3 regions of the Paenibacillus sp. KS-LC4 genome follow, and region 3 is predicted to be linked to each of the others. Evidence: a T-box and tRNA genes for the amino acid it is inferred to sense, from the RefSeq annotation. Region 3 holds a T-box; the other regions hold tRNA genes.
What was found. The T-box of region 3 lies ahead of argS (arginine--tRNA ligase). A T-box ahead of a tRNA ligase gene usually reads a tRNA of that ligase, here a tRNA-Arg.
Positions count from the first base shown of each region.

Region 1 (4,258 bases), 1.1 Mb from region 3:
GCCAAGCGAGCTGCCAACGTTGAGTACAAGCCTCTCGATGCCTACTCCTGAACCGCGCTGGTGCTCAGGAAGCAACTGTGTATAATTTGTAAGATATCCTGAGAAAAATAAAGCATAGCCGATATTGAATAAGCCCATGCCAACGAATACAAAAGCTACTGAATACCCGACCAAAAAAGCAACCATGGTCAAACCAGAAAATATAAACAAGCCGCCAAGCAGTGCAATATTGCGGTAGCCAACCGCTTTAATAATACGGCCGGAATACATTCCGGCAATGAAAGCGGCAATGTTTGTTAACGAATAAAACACACCGATGGTGCTGACCGGCAGCCCGTAAGCATTACTAACAATAAAGGGAAAAATAAAGCCGAACCCTACCTGTGTTCCATAAAACAAACCACAGACTATAAGAGACCATATAATTCCTTTGACTTTAAATAATTCTGGCTTAATGAACGGATTTTTGCTCTTAATTGTATATAATGCGAAAATTGCAATAAATACAATGGCGGAAATTAACAGCATAGGATACTGCATCTTAAATGTCATAAATGTGATCAGCAATGTTGAAATAAAGGTCACTAAAATCATGCCAATGAAATCGAAAGAACCTTTTTTGCTTTCATCTTTAGGTAAATTTTTGATAAGGGTTGGTACGCCAATCAGAGTGAGAAGCGGGAAAAGAAATATATAATTCCAGTGCAAATTCTCTGTTATATAGCCTCCAAAAAAATGGCCGGCCGCAGAGGCGAGCTGGAAAATGGCTGCATTATAGCCGAAATATTTTGCAGCTGTTAATCTGTCAAAATATTTAAGGGCAATAACGACTTGCAGTGCAAGAGGAATCGCAATCGTTAGCGCAAATAGTACCCTCGCAGTAATCAATAATGTGAAGCTATGTGGCGAAAAGAAGCCGATCATAGTCACAACAGGGAGAACAAAGCATGAAGCTAACATTAATTTTCGGGTACTGACGATATCTGATAAAGCCGAGAATACAATTGAAGCGATACCCAAAAATAATTTACCCAGCGTAACGATTAAGCTGACAGTTGATGGGGTTATCCCAAACTCCTGAGACAGGTTGGGTGTAATTAAATTGAATACGTTTTCATTAAAAACCTGAAAAAATTCGTAGAGCAAAATCCATGGCATACACTTGATGACTCTTCTCTTTACATCTTCGCTCTGCAAGTTAATCATTTTTTAACCTCCTAGTGCTACGAAACTTGACTCCATTTTATGAAAAGTTCTGTATTTGGACTTTCAATGCCTCTACCAATCCTCCTTAGTGCTGTATGGATATCATCTTGATGATTGTTATCTTAACGAAATAGTTCCTCTTTGTAAATCTATTTATTTTCGTTTTGAGAAAAAAGGCCTCCGTAATAGCGATTATCAAGCTAAAATTAAAATTTTCTTTCTAAAATAGCTAAAAATCAGTTATTTCTTTATATTTATTCTCAATTTGAAAATATAAACCGAAGCAATTGCCTTCATACCTAGGGGACGAAAAGGTTCAAGATATATAATCTTAACGAAAACACCATCTGGCGTGCACAGCCACAAAATAAAAAAAGAACCGCACTATTGTGCGGTTCTTGATCATTTAAGTATGGCGCGCCCGATACGATTCGAACGTACGACCTGCAGTTTAGGAAACTGTCGCTCTATCCTGCTGAGCTACGGGCGCGCAGCATTGATTATTTTACCATGGAAGGCGAGATCAAGCAACAATGCTTGCCAGTTTAACTGCTTGATTAGTCTATCCAACTAAGGGAATCGTCAGTCTGCTCCACCTTTTTGCTTTACTAACACATTGTTGCACGATTTGCACCATGCTCTTTAAATCCTCATCTTATTGCGTACAGTTAGCGCTGCGCCAGTTACGACAGCATCCTCTTTAAGCTGGCCTGTGGAAAACCTCGGTTCGTAGGCGGGAGAATAGTAGGTGTTTTTCTTTGCAGTATCTGTAGCGGTCTGAAAGTACATCGGCTTGGAATTGATTAAAGCGCCGCCCAGAATCACAAGCTCCGGGTGGAAAATATTAATCAAATTCGCCAGGCCAACGCCGAAATAGACGGCGGACTGCTGGAACAGCTCCTGCACATACGGATCATCTGCCGACAGGGCTTGCAGCAGCACTTCATAATTCAGCTGCTCGGGAGTGACGGAATAGGCTTTGAGCAGCGAGTCCTGCCCCATCTTCGCATGGGAGCGTGCCTGATGCTCCAGTGCCTGAATCGAAGCATACGCCTCCAGCGCGCCGTAATTACCTGCCAGAGACAGACGTGGCCCATCCGTGTGAATAATCATTTGTCCAATTGAGCCTTCCATATCCATCGTGCCATGGACGATACGGCCATAGGACATCATCGCGGAGCGCAGGCTGACACCAGCATGCACGTACAGCGCATGCTTAATATCTTCATGGCGCAACGCCCAACGCTCGCCGAGCAGCGCGGTGTTGGCGCCATTTTCAAGAAAAGCGGTAAATCCGGTTGCTTCCTCAAACATTTGGCAAATCGGCACCTGCGTCCAGCCGCGGGCGGCAAAATACAGCGGGTCCAAAATCATTCCGCTGCTCCGATCAAGCGGTCCAACGGCTCCAATGCCAATACCGAGCACTTGCTCCCGCTCAATCCGGTGATCCCGAAGCAACGTACGCATAAGCTGTGACGCATAGTCGACCAGCGTCTGTGGCGTCATCGCCTCATCCATCCGCCAGCGCACGAGTGATTTCTGATTCAGCTGCATATCAAATAAGCCTAGCGTCGAGGAAAAACGCGAAATTTCCAGTCCGAAAATGTACCGGTAACCCGCATGAATTTGGTATAAAATCGGCCGTCGGCCGCCGCTGGAGGGACCAAGGCCCGTTTCCTGAATCAGCCCCTCCGTCACCAGTTCCTCCAGCACACGCGTGAGCGTACTGCTCGTCAGCTTGTGTCGATCCAGGAGCTCCGCCTTCGATACGGTGCCTTGCTCAGCGATTTGTGTATAAATAAGCTCTTTATGAGAGGGAACGTCCCGTTCCGCTTTGTACATAGCTAATCCCTGCTTACTATAGATAGGATGAAAAAACGAAAGTACCACTCCTCATTATATCGTAATTCATGGACAGTCGCTATGCTCAAGGGCACCCCAAACATTATTCCAAAAAGAAATTAATTCGATTGAAATCACTCGTTAATTAAGCGTTGAACAACGTTAAAATGAAATTTTGAGTCTTTTTTTAATAAGTTAATACCAAAATGGAATAAAGGTGGTATAATAGAGAGAAAGCATCACCCCATCAATGGAGGGAACCTCATGGCAAATGGACAAAATAAAAAGCTGGGCATGCTGCTGCAGCTGTTTTGGATATTTTTTCGAATTGGGCCTACAACGTTTGGCGGCGGCTATGCAATGATGCCGATGATCGAGCGGGAGACGGTACAGAGGCGGCAGTGGATGGATGAAAAGGAATGGACGCAGCTCATTTCACTCGCAGGGTCCGCACCCGGCGGAGTGGGCGTCAATGCGGCAGCGATGGTTGGCTATCGACAGGCTGGCGCAGCAGGGGCGATTATTGCTATTGTTGGCATTACGCTTCCTACGCTTCTGCTCGTTTTGCTGCTTGGTTTATTTATGCGTGTCGTTGGCGATCATCCGAAGCTGGTTGCGGCGCTTAAAGGGATACATGGAGCGGTCATTGCCTTAATGGTGATGGCAGCATATCGCATGGCGCGTGCGGCGCTGTTTGATATGACTACGATATTCGTAGCGATTGTGACGCTGGCCGTGCTGCTGTTTACTGCAATTAATCCGATATTCGTTGTTCTGGCGGGGCTGCTTGGAGGCATCGTATTCACGAAAGGAAAGGAGCTGCTGGGGATGAAGGTGCTGACGGAGAAAGCTTCTGTCCGCAGAACTAGCAGCGAAATTGAATATTACATTTAAAATTGGAGAGGGGGCACGGAGTATGCTCGGAGAGCTGTTCATTGTTTTTTTGAAAATAGGTTGTGTCTCGTTTGGAGGGGGCTATGCGGTTATTCCGATTATTCAATATGAGGCTTTATCCCGAGGGTGGATGACGCAGGGGGAATTTCAGCAGGCCGTCTCCCTTGCCGGGATGGCGCCAGGCTCAATTGCAACAAATGCGGCGACGCTGCTCGGTTATCAGTCCGCCGGCATCACAGGCGCGATCATAGCGACTGCCGGCATGGTGCTGCCGTCGCTTGTGCTCATGATTGTAGTGTCAGCATTCATCCTCCGC
Region 1 is NZ_CP145905.1:204,339-208,596, forward strand. Features, by position in the region: gene V5J77_RS00905 (MFS transporter) at 1-1,206, opposite strand, end outside; tRNA gene V5J77_RS00910 (tRNA-Arg) at 1,620-1,696, opposite strand; gene V5J77_RS00915 (ROK family transcriptional regulator) at 1,849-3,048, opposite strand; gene V5J77_RS00920 (chromate transporter) at 3,313-3,942, shown strand; gene V5J77_RS00925 (chromate transporter) at 3,965-4,258, shown strand, end outside.
Region 1: it has a tRNA-Arg gene. The T-box ahead of argS (arginine--tRNA ligase) is inferred to sense a tRNA for this amino acid. The anticodon was not compared.

Region 2 (4,258 bases), 1.3 Mb from region 3:
TATTCGCAGCAAGGGCTGCGAGATTATTGCGGATCGTTTTGTTTTATTCCAGACGTTTCTAAGGCATGATGCCGAGCGTCTAAGCCATCATATTTATAAGCTAGTGGAAAACTGGATAATTAGAAAGAGGTGACAAACCATGTCGTTTGCGGCACAAACAAAAAAGGAACTCACGCTTATTGAAGCGGATTCCTGCTGTGAGCTTGCAGAGCTATCCGCGCTCATTCGGATGAATGGTTCTGTCAGCTTATCCAGCCGCAAAGTCATTTTGGACATCTCAACAGAAAATGCTGCAATAGCCCGTCGTATTTATTCTCTGGTCAAAAAGCACTTTGAGGTACACACCGAGCTGTTGGTTCGGAAAAAAATGCGGCTGAAAAAGAACAATGTGTATATCGTACGTATACCAACAATGGTACAATCTATATTAAGCAAGCTTCATATCGTTTCAGAGGGCTTCGTATTCAACTCCGGAATTGATAAGGCGATGATTAAGAAATCGTGCTGCAAACGTTCCTATTTGCGTGGCGCATTCCTTGCTGGAGGTTCAGTGAATAACCCTGAGGGCTCCTCGTACCATTTGGAAATCTCTTCGATGTATGAGGAGTATTGCGGCTCATTAGTGGAGCTGGCCAATAAGTTCGAGCTGAATGCCCGCTGCATCGAGCGGAAGAAAGGTTTTATTTTTTACATTAAGGAAGGCGAGAAAATTATTGAGTTGCTGAATATTATTGGCGCTCATCAGGCGCTGTTTAAATTCGAGGATGTTCGAATTATGCGCGACATGCGCAATTCCGTTAATCGAATCGTCAATTGCGAGACAGCGAACCTGAACAAGACCATCGGCGCTTCCGTGCGGCAGATTGATAATATCAAATTGCTGGACCGCGAGCTAGGGCTTGAAAACTTGCCGGATAAGCTCAAGGAAGTCGCTGAAATCCGCTTGCAGCATCCCGATCTGAACCTGAAGGAAGTTGGAGAACTGCTCAAAGGGTCAGTGAGCAAGTCAGGCGTAAACCACAGGCTTCGCAAAATTGACGAACTTGCTGAAAAAATACGCAACGGCTAAACTTTTAACTTCATGTTTCCGATGGTATAATGATACAATGAGTTTAAAATTATCGGCATAATTAAGGATTGAATAAGATATAGGGGGTATGGTTTCCATGACAAGGCTTCCGGTTGTCGTTCGACTAAAAACGGGTCTTCATGCAAGACCAGCAGCATTATTCGTACAAGAAGCTAATAAATTTTCATCTGAAGTATTTGTCGAGAAAGACGACAAGAAAGTGAATGCCAAATCGATTATGGGAATTATGAGCTTGGCAATCAGCTCGGGCACTGAAGTTTTCATTAGTGCGGAAGGTTCGGACGCAGAACAGGCTGTAAACGCTTTAGCTGCATTAGTCAGCAAGGAAGAGCTCGAGAACCAATAAAAAGCCGTATGCAGCAGAGACTCGTCTGCTCGTAACCATATCTGTTGGCTATGCCGCCTTTTGGATCAGATTGATCCAGGGGCGGTTTTTTTGCGTGATACGCATACTGAAATAGAAGCTCATAACAAAACAAACCCGATTCGCCTGAACCGGGTTTGTTTTGTTTATACACCCATAGGATTAATGGATGATTTAGATTTTCTCAATAACCTTGTCAACGAGACCATATTCACAAGCCTCTGCTGCACTCATGAAATAATCGCGATCGGTGTCTTTCTCCACGCGCTCAAGCGGTTGGCCTGTGCGCTCGGATAGGATGCCGTTCAGGTGATCGCGCATTTTGATAATGCGGCGAGCACGAATCTCGATGTCGCTCGCTTGGCCTTCAGCGCCGCCCAGCGGCTGGTGAATCATAACCTCGCTGTTCGGAAGTGCGTAACGCTTGCCTTTGGCGCCTGCTGCAAGCAGGAAAGCGCCCATCGACGCTGCCATACCTACACAGATGGTAGATACGTCAGGCTTGATGTATTGCATCGTATCATAGATAGCCATACCCGAGGTAATCGAACCGCCAGGGCTGTTAATGTAAAGGGAGATGTCTTTCTCAGGGTCATCTGCTGTCAGGAACAGCATCTGTGCGATGATGGAGTTGGCTACAACGTCATTGACGCCCGAGCCCAAGAAGATAATACGATCCTTCAATAACCGGGAATAGATGTCATAGGAGCGCTCTCCGCGATTAGTTTGCTCAATAACCATAGGAACGAAATTCATATCCTGTAAACCTCCTCCGAAAAATAACAAGATTGATATTGCCGTAACAACATAATAGCGGATAAAAAGTTAAAAGTCAAAGATAGTCAGACAAATCAGATTTTTCTCAGGCACCAGCCATTTCATAGCTGAAAAATGAAATAAAAAAACCACCCTTTCATCAGGGTGGCCACATTGTCGGCATCATAAACGCCTATTGCTTGCTGTAAGCTGGTATCAGTCAATCAGAACGCGCCCGCTAGGAATCGAACCTAGATCTCAGGCTCCGGAGGCCTACGTCATATCCATTGGACCACGGGCGCATGTATAAAAGTAACAGCAAGATTTAGTATAGGTTAAATACGTATAGAAATCAAGCCAGCTAACAAAAATAAATTTGAAAAAAACGTGTCAGTAAACGGTTTCATATGAAATTGTTGACTTGAAATGTGAGATCAAGTTCGGTAAAATAGAGGTGGGACTTAAAACGGGAGTGTGGGACGTTTCATGTCCACCGCAATGCTTGAGTATCAGTTTCGCTTAACTTAGTACGGGTGGAGTGAATAATTAGAAGATGCGCCAAATGATTGAATTGCAGCAGCAGCTTCTGCCAGATTTGCTCGACGTGATGAGGAAGCGCTACAGGATACTGCACCAGGTTATGCTCTCTGATCTCATCGGCCGCAGAACGCTTGCGACAACGCTTGGTATGACGGAGAGGGTGCTGCGAGCAGAAACAGACTTTCTAAAGTCACAGGGCTTGCTTGAAATCCATGCTTCCGGCATGAGGATCAGCGAACCTGGCAAAGAACTGCTTGAACAGTTTGAGCCTTTTGTGCCGACGATTTTCGGCTTGTCTGAGCTTGAGGAGAAGATCAGAAGTTTTTTTGGCCTTAGTCAGGTTGTAGTTGTGGCTGGCGACTCTGATGTATCCGCACAGACGAAGCGGGAGCTTGGCAGAGCAGGAGGACAGGTGCTGCGTAAAGCGATGGAGCAAGGCGATGTCATTGCCGTTACAGGCGGGACGACGACGGCTCAGGTAGCGAATCAGCTTTCGGCTGTGGCGCCGCTCAAAACCAATTGGTTCGTGCCAGCAAGAGGCGGACTTGGCGAAAGCGTCGACTATCAGGCGAATACGATTGCTTCCACCATGGCGAAGCGAACAGGTGCCAATTATCGGCTGCTTCACGTTCCTGACCATCTTGGAGAGGAAGCTTATGCTCCCATTATGCAGGAACCGAATATCCAGGACATTATAGAGGTGATCCGCAGGGCGCGTATTGTCGTGCACGGCATCGGAGACGCTATGGTGATGGCTCGGCGCAGGAAGCTTGATGAGGCGACGATGCAGGGTATTGAAGCGGAGGGCGCGCTTGCAGAAGCCTACGGTTTTTATTTTGACCGCAGAGGGCAGGTCGTCCACAAGATGCCGACGGTAGGATTACGGCTCGAGGATATTGTTAAGACTGAAGTTGTTATCGGAGTAGCTGGAGGCAAAAGCAAAGGCGAAGCGATCGCAGCAGTGATGCGCTTTGGACACAATGATGTTTTAGTTACCGATGAGGCTGCCGCATTAGAAATCATTGCAATAATCGAAGAATCGGATCCATAATCATATTTTTGGCAAGTGATCTTGATGCTTCGCGCCGGGCGAGACAATGGCACTCGGCATGCGAAATGTCTTGAAATATATTTTTTTATCCCAAACACACTTTAGGAGGAAACAACAATGGTTAAAGTAGGTATTAACGGTTTTGGTCGTATTGGTCGTAACGTATTCCGCGCAGCTCTGAACAACGCTGATGTTGAAATCGTAGCAGTAAACGATTTGACAGACACAGCTACACTGGCTCACCTTTTGAAATATGACACAACTCACGGTACTCTTGATGCTACAGTTGAAGCTAAAGAAGGCGCGATCGTAGTTAACGGCCGCGAAATCAAAGTTTTCGCTGAGCGCAACCCTGAAAACCTGGCTTGGGCTTCTGTAGGCGCTGAAATCGTTGTTGAGTCCACTGGTATTTTCACAGCTAAGGATAAAGCTGAGCTTCACCTTAAAGGCGGCGCTA
Region 2 is NZ_CP145905.1:343,595-347,852, forward strand. Features, by position in the region: gene V5J77_RS01555 (YvcK family protein) at 1-133, shown strand, start outside; gene whiA (DNA-binding protein WhiA) at 140-1,069, shown strand; gene V5J77_RS01565 (HPr family phosphocarrier protein) at 1,167-1,436, shown strand; gene clpP (ATP-dependent Clp endopeptidase proteolytic subunit ClpP) at 1,629-2,210, opposite strand; tRNA gene V5J77_RS01575 (tRNA-Arg) at 2,441-2,512, opposite strand; gene V5J77_RS01580 (sugar-binding domain-containing protein) at 2,764-3,801, shown strand; gene gap (type I glyceraldehyde-3-phosphate dehydrogenase) at 3,919-4,258, shown strand, end outside.
Region 2: it has a tRNA-Arg gene. The T-box ahead of argS (arginine--tRNA ligase) is inferred to sense a tRNA for this amino acid. The anticodon was not compared.

Region 3 (4,258 bases):
AATAGACGGCTCATGCCGCTTGGCAGCGTCCCCTAGGGCGGCTGTGTAGCGCAAAAGCATCTTCATCAGCAGCCAGGCATAATCGTCTGTAACATACTCATAATCGGCGGACTGAGGGGCAGCAGTCACGTCGCTGCCTTCCGCTTTTGCCAATATCCGCTGCGTTCTGGCGTAAGCATATTGCACGTAAGGGCCCGTTTCCCCTTCAAAATTAAGGACATCCTCCAGTACAAAATCGACCGCAAGCATTCTCGTATTTTTGAGATCTCCGAATACGACGGCGCCAATGCCAACGGCTTCGGCCACCTCAGACTTTCCTGCTAGTGCAGGGTTCTTTTCCTCTATTTTCTGTAAAGCCCGCTGCACCGCCTCATCCAGTACTTCTTCTAAAAACACGACCTTGCCGCGGCGGGTGGACATTTTTTCCCCATCCAGCTTCATGAGTCCGAAGGGAATATGCTTGCAGGCTGCTGCCCATGCAAAGCCCATTTTCTCAAGCACGAGAAATAGCTGGCGAAAATGCAGCGATTGCTCCGAGCCGACGACATATAGCAGCTTGCTGCCTTTCATCTCATCATGGCGATATATCGCAGTCGCGAGGTCCCTTGTCGCATAGATGGAGGTGCCATCGGATTTGCGAATGAGACAAGGCGGAAGCTCATGCTCATCCAGCCGGACGACCTGTGCGCCTTCACTTTCCTCCAGCAGCTGTTGCTCTTGAAGCTGCTGCACAACGGCATCCATTTTATCGTTATAGAAGCTTTCGCCGAGAAAATGGTCAAAGCTCACGCCGAGCCGGGCATACAGCTTGTTGAACTCCTTCAGGCTGTCGGCAATAAACTGGCTCCAGCAGCGAATCGCTTCAGCATCGCCAGCTTCCAGCTTGGCGAACCAGCCGCGCGCCTCATCCTCCAGCTCGGGGTGCTTCTCCGCTTCCTCATGAAAACGCACATACAGCTCCAAATAGCCTTTAATGGGATCGGCTGCAAGCTGCTGCTCGTCGCCCCATTTGAGATAGGCGGTAATCATCTTGCCGAATTGCGTGCCCCAATCGCCGAGATGGTTGACGCTGACCGTCTCATAGCCAACCTTGCGCAAAATGTGGTACAGCGCATTGCCGATCATCGTCGAGCGCAAATGTCCAATGCCGAACGGCTTCGCAATATTGGGCGAAGACATGTCGATAATGATGCGCTCGCCATTCCCAATGGCTGCGTGCATGAGGCTTCCGCTTTGCCAATCTGCGATAAGCTGCGCCGCTGTCAGCTCCCTATTCCATTTGAAATTCAAATAGGGGCCGGCAGCCTTAACGCTCCAGCTCGCGTCTATTACGAGGGGCTCCAGCTGTGCGGCGATGTTAGCAGGGCTTTGTTTCATCGTGCGGGCTAATGTAAAGCAGGGGAAAGCGGCGTCGCCAAGCTTCTCATCGGGCGGATATTCCAGTAAGGGCCGAATTTCTGCTTCGGGCAGAGCGAGTACATTCGCCAGAGCTAGCGCTATTTTGTCCATTAACAGCATCATCATCTTCCTCTCCAATATACATGTTCAGGCAAGAGCAGAGCAGCACGCAAAAAAGACCCCGTCTCTACAATTAAGAGACGAGGCCTGTTATCCCCGCGGTACCACTCTTGTTGCCGCCTCCGAACAAAATAAAGGAAGGGCATCTCGCCGTTGTAACGGTGCTGAACCGGACGTCCCTAGCGCGATTGCTCGCTTCAGGCCGCCATCTCCCGGGTGCGCTTCACCTAACCGTCCATTGCCGGCTTTCACTGCTCCGGCTCGCTTGAAATGGCTCCTATTTAGGTTACTCTCCCGTTCCTTGATGTTAATTAACAGCTATCATATCGAATACGATTAGAAAAATCAATCCGTTTTTTTAAATGTAGGCTATTCTTTCTCGGTTACTAAAGATAGGCTCTCAATCGCCTGACGTATTATTGTGCATGAGCGCTCCATCAGCCGCTGCTCCCGCGTCGTCAGCTTGAGCTCGACGATTTCCTTAACCCCGCAGCGGGCAATAATGGCAGGTACGCCGGCACATACATGCCGCTGGCCATATTCGCCGTTTAATATGGCGGACACGGCAATAATGCGATGCTCGTCGCTTAAAATGGAGCGGGTAATATGCGCCAGCGCATTACCGATGCCAAAGCTGGTCGAGCCTTTGCGCGTATAAATTTCCCACCCGGCATTGCGGGTCTGCTCAGCGAGCGCTCCAAGCTTCACATTTGCAAAGCGCTCCGGATGCTGCGCTAAAATATGCAGCAGCGGCTTTCCGCCAACCGTCACATGCGACCAAGCGGGAAACTGTGACTCGCCATGCTCCCCTAGCACATAGCCCTGCACGCTGCGGGCATCAACGGGAAAATGCTCGCAAAGCAGCGTTTTGAGCCGTGAGGAATCAATCGACGTTCCGGTGCCAATCACTTGGCAGCGCGGCATGCCGGACAGCTCCCACACGACATACGTCACAATATCCACAGGATTGGCGGCCGCTACAAAAATTCCGTTGAAGCCGCTGTTCATAATGCGAGGAATCATCGTTTCATAAATCTCGCGCACCGTATGCAGTACATCCAGTCGATCATCGCTGCCCACTGGATACGCTCCTGCACATAAAAGAATCACATCCATATCTCCGCACTGCTCCAGCGTCCCGGCAGCAACCTTCGTTCGACCATGGACAAAATCCATGCTGTGCGATAAATCGAGCGCCTGTGCGTAAGCACGATCAAACGTGCGGTCAATGAGCAGCAGCTCATCGCAAATATACTGGTTAATTAAGGAATAGGCGCAGCTAGAACCGACCTGACCAACTCCAACAATGGCGACCTTGCGCGCTTTATTGGCCATCCTATAGCATCTCCTCTGCCGTTAACTCTTTAAGCTATTATATGCGGCAGCCAGCCCATCATGTGACGGCCATGTTCATTCCATGTTTGTCTATGTCACATGCATAGAAAAACGTGAAAATATGCACATTTCCATCTGCCAGCGATTGGCGATGAAGGCTCTCTTTTTCAACATATCCACAGAGTTGTACACATTATCAACAGTATTCAAGTTAAGTGTTTTCCGCTTCCTATAACACTTATCCACATATAAACAGGGAGGATTGTCCACAATGTGCAGGCCGGAAGACCTAAGGTTGAATAGAGATAAACGGCTTATTTTCGTGCATTTACAATCTGACCTTCAGCTGTCATGATAGGGAAAGTATGTGTGGGCAGACAGAGATGGAGGAATGGCATTCATGTGGCTTTTATTATCCTTGCTGGCGGCGACGAGCTTTGGGCTGCGGGGGATTTTGTATCATTGGACGAGCCAGCAGGCGCTTAATCGCAATGCGCTGCTGTGTGGAGTGTTTTTCTCAGGAGCGCTGATTACACTAGCTTGTACGCTGGCAACAGGGGAGGCTTTCACCGTGTCATCGCTCATTGGGGTGCAGATGGGGCTGTTCTCTTTCGGGGCGAATGCAAGCATGTTTAAGGGCTTTGCCGTGGGCAAAGCCTCTCTTGTTGCGATATTGACCGCACTGCCTTCGGCGATTGTTGTCGTTGTCGCCTTCGCGGTATGGGGAGAGACGCTGAATATGGCGCAGCTGAGCTCCTTTATTATCATTATCGCGGGTATATTGCTGGTGCGTTATTCCAATGATATTACCCGTGGCAATTTGCAAGGAGCGCAATGGGGGCTGCTGGCGATGCTGCTGTTTGCCGGAAACGATCTGTCGGGAAAATGGTCGACGCTAATGGATGCGCCGTTGTTTCCGACGCTTGTCTGCATGTTCAGCAGCGGCTCGATCTGCTTTGGGCTGTGGTGGCTGCGCGATATGCGCTCGCTGCGCTTTGCCTCCCTGGCAGCAGGCCATTCAGCTGACTTGGTGAACAAACGGGGCTGGAGCTTCCGCCGCACGTTTTCCGTCGGGATGGCGGTCGGTATTACCAATGCGGTCGGTATGATGTTTATTGTGACGGCTTTTGATGTGGGGAAGGCGGGGCTGGTGTCGGCGGTAACGGCGCTTAATGTACTGATTGTGCTGCTGTATACACGCTTTGTCGTTAAGGAGCGTTTCACAAAATTGGAGACGATCGGGATATGTGCCGCGTTCGCAGGCATCCTGCTTATGCGTTTGTATGGTTCATGAAGCTGTGCAGCGCGCAGAATACAGGCGAGTTAAGTACGAAACGTCTATAACTTTAGAAAACTCAGTGAAAGTGTTATAATACAATCGTTCACTTATTTTAATTATCGGGAG
Region 3 is NZ_CP145905.1:5,312,094-5,316,351, reverse strand. Features, by position in the region: gene argS (arginine--tRNA ligase) at 1-1,518, opposite strand, end outside; T-box leader at 1,592-1,829, opposite strand; gene V5J77_RS22530 (L-lactate dehydrogenase) at 1,888-2,853, opposite strand; gene V5J77_RS22525 (EamA family transporter) at 3,254-4,147, shown strand.